DNA from 3 places in the Shewanella sp. HL-SH4 genome. Region 3 is predicted to be linked to each of the others. Evidence: predicted binding sites of a transcription regulator. Region 3 holds the regulator's gene; each other region holds the start of a gene.
The links. The regulator LexA, encoded in region 3, represses DNA repair genes until DNA is damaged. The targets are predictions, from matches to a motif close to TACTGTATNNNNATACAGTA.

Region 1 (2,277 bases), 2.1 Mb from region 3:
AAAGCCGTGGTGCGCGCCATGTCGCAAGCTATTGCCTGTGAAATCCACCCACTCGATAACCTGCGGGTATTACAATATTTAGTCAAAGAAATGGGCGTAGATGAAACCCAAAAAATGACCTGGTACCATCATTGGGTTCATGTTGGTTTTAGCGCATTAGAATTGCAGCTTGAACGTTTTTCTGGCCAATTTTGTTTTGGCGATAAGGTCACTCTGGCTGACATTTGCCTGGTGCCACAGGTTTATAATGCCGAGCGCTTTAAGGTGCCTTTGGATGCTTACCCAAACATTGTCCGTGTATGGAAGAACTGCAACCAACTTGATGCCTTTATTCAAGCAGCACCAGAACAACAAGCTGACGCGAGTTAATGCCTAATGCCTGCGCCACACAATATTGTAAACTAGCCGCTGACAAGCCCAGTGTAGAACACTCAGCACCGTTAGCTGATTTAGCTAAATTAAATCAGTGGTTTGAGCAAGATGCAATGCGAATGCAGGCTTTAACGGTTTGTGCACAAGTGTTTGCTAAGCTCAATATCACCGACTGGGCAATCGCTGCCGGCTTTGTGCGTAATCTGGTGTGGGACAAATTGCACGGTTTTTCAACCAGTGAGTTAAGTGGGTTAAATGATATTGATGTCATTTACTATTGCGAAAAAAACATCACCCAAGCTCAAGACAAGCACATTCAGCAAATACTGTTAAGCTTGATGCCGCTAAATTGGTCGGTTAAAAACCAAGCCAGGATGCATATTCGTAATCAAGACCCACAATATCATTCATGTCTCGATGCAATGGGGTATTGGCCTGAAAAGCAGACTGCGATAGCGGTTAAATTGAATGCGGTTAATGTGAACCCGCAGCATGCCAGTTATAGCGTTAATGTGAAAACTGGCTCTTGCATTAGCGCCAACACATTGGAATTTATTCATGCCTTTGAATTAACATGTTTATTTAATTTTAGTCTGAGCCATAACCCAAAGCGCTCATCAAGTATATTTGAACAGCGTGTCATCCAGAAAAAGTGGCTTGAACGCTATCCAAAATTAATACTGCAGCCAACGGTTAAAACATAGAACATCACGCAATAAGTACTCACCAATAGCATTGAGCCATTTACATATTTCAATTAATGGTGTGTATCTTTAATGGCTGATAACTTGCTAAACACGGATCAATCCGCTATTTTACTGTTAATATATACAGTGCTTGAGTGTTGAATGATTTTATACATTGCAGAAAAACCCAGTCTAGGCCGAGCCATTGCTGATGTATTGCCTAAACCGCATAAAAAAGGTGAGGGCTTTATTACCGCAGCCAACGGCGATTGTGTGTCCTGGTGTATTGGTCATTTGCTCGAGCAAGCTGAGCCTGATGCCTATGATGCAGCGTTTAAATCATGGAAACTCGAGCATTTACCGATTATTCCGCAAACCTGGCAATTAAAACCCAAACCTAAAACCCGCAGCCAATTAACCGTGTTACGTAAATTGGTTAAGCAAGCATCATCGATAATCAATGCTGGTGATCCCGACCGTGAAGGTCAGCTTTTAGTCGATGAAGTGATTTCTTACCTAGGCGTAAAAGGCAACAAGCTGAATGATGTACAACGTTTACTCATCAGTGATTTAAATCCACAAGCGGTTAAAAGGGCGTTAGGGCAACTGCGCAGTAATCGAGACTTTATTCAATTATCAACCTCAGCATTAGCCCGCAGCCGTGCAGATTGGTTATATGGCATGAACATGACAAGAGCTTATACCATTCAAGGTAAGAAGGTCGGTTATCAAGGTGTGTTGTCAGTGGGCAGGGTGCAAACCCCCTTACTGGGGTTAGTGGTGCGCCGTGATGATGAAATCGCCGATTTTAAGCCCAAGTCTTTCTATGAAGTATTAGCGCATTTAGTTACCGATCAACAACAAACCTTTAGTGCTAAATGGCAACCTAGCGAAGCCTGCCAGCCTTATATGGATGAAGACGGCCGGGTATTAGCCAAAGGCTTGGCCGAAAATGTGGTTAAGCGTATTGATGGTCAACCCGCAGAAGTCACCAAACTTGAGGCCAAAGATAAACGCCAAAACCCACCATTGCCTTACAGCTTATCAGCATTGCAAATCGATGCAGCAAAGCGCTTTGGGCTATCGGCAAAAGAGGTGTTAGATACCTGTCAAAGCTTGTACGAGCGGCATAAATTGATTACTTATCCACGTTCAGACAGCCGCTATTTACCCAAAGATCAACATAGCTTGGCTCCTAAAGTATTGGATTCGGTACTTA
Region 2 (2,277 bases), on a different replicon from region 3:
GCCCCAAACATCCCCTACAGCAAGCTGCTTTAAAATAGCAATACGCTCTTGCTCATTACTAATGAAACAAACCCCTTTGTAGCCCTCAATCTTCTTAGCTGCATGGTTGGCGATTTTAGCAAGAGTAAGCGTTTCACCAATACCCACACAGACTGCTAATCGCGCTTCTTTCCACACTGCACGGCGGATTAACTGGCCTTGAGTAAGGAGGCATTTGATAGCGGGATAGCAGTTTTTAAAAGAGAGGAAGCTTTCATCAATAGAGTACACATGTTGCTCAGGGGCAAAGCGGCCAATGATGTCCATCATTTTGCTAGATAAGTCAGCATAGAGTTCATAGTTTGAGGAGCAGACAATAACACCACGTTGAGCGCATAAAGCTTTAACTTGAAAGTAAGGTAGAAACTTCCCAATGCCAGCTTCTTTAGCTTGACGATTAGCAGCAACAATCATCCCATCGTTGTTACTTAGCACAATAACAGGCTTACCACGCCAATCAGGGCGAAAGACTTGTTCTGCACTGCAATAGAAGCTATTAGCGTCAACTAGAGCAAACATCTAATTACCGCACAACAGAGGGCTTTGACGGTGGCAACGAATAGAACGAGTGACTACGCCTTCAATACTAAAATCATCGTATTCATGAATTATGACAGGCAGGTATTGCTGATTAGAAGAAAGGAGAACACGCCGCTTGGTGTCTAGAATCTTACAAACAAACTCGCCATTAAAATTGGCAACGATGACATCGCCGTTTCGAGCCGTCTCATGACGATCAACAATGATCATATCACCATCAAAGATGCCGACGTCTTGCATCGACTCACCTTGAGCAATGCCTATAAAGGTTGAGCTTGGATGCTCAATCAGTAAATCATCCAGGCTAATACCTAACTGAGAGTATTCAGCCGCAGGGCTTTCAAAGCCAGTGATGCCCGCACGGGCTGGTATAGGTATAACACGCATAAAACAAAACCACTGTATATAATTACAGTAATATTAGCAGTAAAATATCAAGGTGCAAGTCTATTTTTTACAATCTAATAATGCATTGCTCTTTTACTTGTGGAGCAACGAACTTGTAACGTTTTATTTGATTATGTAACGAAATCAAGCTATCTTGATATCGTAACGTAATCAAGAGATTCTAAGTATGGCAGATAAAAGTGAAGAAAATAAAGGGGCGCATGGTGGTGTACGTAAAGGTGCTGGCCGTAAGACTCGATATGAAAAAACGATAGTGATGAGAGTACCTGAGCAATATAAAAATGCGATCAAAGCATTAATTCAACACATAGATGAATGCGAAAAAGTTGATCATCACTACTCACCTGTAGTTTCTCAACCTATATTTACAAGGTCGTTGCAGGGCAAGCCGCAACAAGTTACTTTTACGGTGAGTTCAGTAAAAGCAACTTGATATCGTTACATAATCAAATGTCTTTATCAAAAAATTTTTTTAGGACAATCTATGTATCAGAATGCTTTCTATATACTTGGTGGAAAAGACTTTTGTTTTAAGGATAATTCATCACTTAACACCGTTTTTGGACAAAAACGTTTTAGTGTTAATATACTAAAACGTTAATTTGAGATTAGAAAAAGTATCTTGAACCTCGAATTTTACACCTATTTTAAACAAGGCTATTTCTTTAGGTATTTCTGAAGCTTTCGCTTCATAAGGTTTGGTGTGACTTTTTCATGGTGGTAGACATATATTAAACTAACTCCATTCTCTTTACATAATCGAGCTTTACGGGTATCACGTTCCAAGTTCTTTTCGTAAGCATCTTGACCACCAAAAAATTCAACTGAATCAGTATGCTGTTTTCCTTGATACTCTATCGCTAATCGTAGTTCTGGTAGGTATACATCAAACCTTTGCTTACCAAGCCAAGTTGGTGAAGCTTCTCGAAGAATCCGTTGCTCGATCATTAAATCCTTGGTGAATAAGAAAACTTTGTTCTCATTTACCCACTTTTGTCTGCCAAGTGCTTGTTCAAGATTATCACAAATCCAACTCCAACCAGATTCGTGCTTCTTTCGTTCAGCAAACGCTTCATAGGAATAATGCAACGAGGGAGAAGGTTCTCCATATCGAATTATGCTTTCTTCAATACCTTTTTCTTTAATTACGCACAAATGACAAATGTCTTTTAATCTAGGCAAGCTTACTAACTCTGAAAGCATGAATCGTTCACTGTGGTAACTATCACGGTTAGAAGCTTTTTTAGAGTCAGAAAGTAACTCTTCATGAAACCCTTCCGTGCATGAACA
Region 3 (2,277 bases):
ATCATTAACCATTTACGTAACCAGGTTGGATTCTCACGTTCAAGCACAGCAGCTTTCATCGTGTCATCTTCTTTGCCTGGAGTACGGCCCCAATAAAGACTTACTGGCACAAGTTGGATATCTAGTTCAGGCTGCTGACGGTGGAGCGCTAATAAACTGGTAAAACAGTTTAAAAACTTCTCACCACCCTCACGCTTACCAATAATAGGCTTTCGCCCCTCTAAACAAACAACTCGTGGCACTTTCATACCATCAAGTTGTAATGGCGCATAAGGACTTGGTAAGCCTAAGCCTTGGGTCATTTCGCTTAATGCTGCAGTGTCACTGATCGACTCTGTCTTCATGACATAAACAATGGGCTTGTCTGGATCGAAGTTTAGATCTGCAAATGGGTCATGTGGCACAACTATCGTTTGCACCATCAGCTTTTGCACCCTACGCAGCAGTCTAAGCATGATTGAATCTGGTTTTGACATAATAATATTCGCAATAAAGCCCTTTTAATATGGGCGCATAGGATACCAGAAACTGGTTACCTTTCACTATAGGCTGTACACATCAAACAATGCTTTTAAATTCAAGAACAAATAAATTGAAGCATGCAATTGATACATATAATAAAAAAGCCGTTAAAAATAATAAAATTAAAAAATAATTGGTGAATACTTGCGCAAACACAAACACTGTATATAATGACAGTTACTGTATAGAAAGACAGGAAATAACATGAGACCCTTAACACCACGCCAAGCTGAAATTTTAGAGCTTATTAAAAACAATATCTCTGAAACTGGTATGCCACCTACTCGTGCAGAAATAGCTACGCGCCTAGGTTTCAAAAGCGCAAATGCCGCTGAAGAGCATTTAAAAGCCTTGGCTAAAAAAGGGTTTATTGAAATCATGCCCGGCACATCCCGTGGAATACGATTAACCCAAGAAGATGAACCTGAAGAAACAGGTTTACCTTTAATTGGACAAGTCGCTGCAGGTGAACCTATTTTAGCGCAAGAGCATGTAGAACAATACTATCAAGTTGATCCTAATATGTTTAAACCTGCCGCAAACTTTTTGTTAAGGGTTCGCGGTGACAGCATGAAAAACATCGGCATTTTAGAGGGTGATTTACTCGCCGTTCATAAAATACAGCAAGCCAGAAATGGCCAGGTCGTTGTTGCTCGTGTTGAAGATGATGTGACAGTGAAACGTTTTGAGAAAAAAGGCAATGTCGTATATTTGCACGCTGAAAATGAAGCGTATGCACCTATCGAAGTCGATTTAAGTTACCAAAGCCTCACTATTGAAGGGCTTGCAGTTGGTGTAATTCGTATTGGAGAATGGTTATGAACAAACTAATGGGTACATCCCCTCGTCATCCTGGTTTATGGGTAGATTTGCCAACTGCAGATATTAATTTAGCGCAGCCTATCACCACACTCCAAACCGAAACCAATGGTAAAGTGGAACTCAGTCAATATGCTAGCCAGTTGGCACAACTAAGCCTGCAAGGTCGTTGGATTGTGCTAATTAACCCCGCCAATATTAATTATAAACAGATGTTAGCTAGTGCCGGGGTAAGAATGGACCGCGTATTGTTAGTACATGCGAAGGATGAAATTGAAACACTTTGGGCAATGGAAAAAGCATTAACCAGTGGTACATCAAGTGCCGTTATTTCATGGACTCAACCTTTAGATGCACGCGACAGTCGCCGATTAGAGTTAGTGGCAAAAAGTGCCCGAGCACTAGGTGTCGTTATTGAAGATGTAAGCACTCACTTAGGCACTAATTTGGCAACTAAAGCGATTATTTCATATCAAAATAATGCTGTTAAAACAATTAATTTCACTTCATTTCATTAGTACTAAACGCCGTGTTTACTGAGCCCTGTCTATGTACAGGGCTTTTTTATGCAAACTTTCAGTTAATTAGCTATAAAAGTGATCTTGATCAATGTTTAATCTACAAGTAATGTATTTAACAGGGTTGAAACATTTTTAACCTAATTGAAACGCTACAGTCTAGATTTTATCTGACAGATAAAAGCGTCAAATCAGAATTGATAGGTTCAGTTGTAGGTGCCAGCGTGGTGCACATAAATACAAATCCGTAAGCCTTACACGCTTACAACCACCAGGGTACTTTGAGGTCATCAAGCTTTTTTGGGAACCGAAGAGTTTACATAGAGCAGAGACTTACTGTGTGACTCTTCTTTGTAGTTGCTATTCGCAATTGGCAGAGGAGAAGTCTTGTGAAGCAATGGTTGTATTGTGTAATGGC

Region 1: the regulator LexA is predicted to act here: its motif matches at 1,189-1,208, upstream of ACRWQL_RS18385 (DNA topoisomerase III).
Region 2: the regulator LexA is predicted to act here: its motif matches at 977-996, upstream of ACRWQL_RS00160 (LexA family protein).

What each region holds. Positions count from the first base shown of each region.
Region 1 is NZ_CP195037.1:3,968,025-3,970,301, forward strand. Features, by position in the region: gene maiA (maleylacetoacetate isomerase) at 1-369, shown strand, start outside; gene ACRWQL_RS18380 (nucleotidyltransferase family protein) at 369-1,076, shown strand; gene ACRWQL_RS18385 (DNA topoisomerase III) at 1,221-2,277, shown strand, end outside.
Region 2 is NZ_CP195036.1:33,225-35,501, reverse strand. Features, by position in the region: gene ACRWQL_RS00165 (Y-family DNA polymerase) at 1-558, opposite strand, end outside; gene ACRWQL_RS00160 (LexA family protein) at 559-966, opposite strand; gene ACRWQL_RS00155 (hypothetical protein) at 1,154-1,420, shown strand; gene ACRWQL_RS00150 (hypothetical protein) at 1,645-2,277, opposite strand, start outside.
Region 3 is NZ_CP195037.1:1,888,775-1,891,051, forward strand. Features, by position in the region: gene plsB (glycerol-3-phosphate 1-O-acyltransferase PlsB) at 1-476, opposite strand, end outside; gene lexA (transcriptional repressor LexA) at 727-1,344, shown strand; gene ACRWQL_RS09210 (cell division inhibitor SulA) at 1,341-1,859, shown strand; gene coxB (cytochrome c oxidase subunit II) at 2,249-2,277, shown strand, end outside.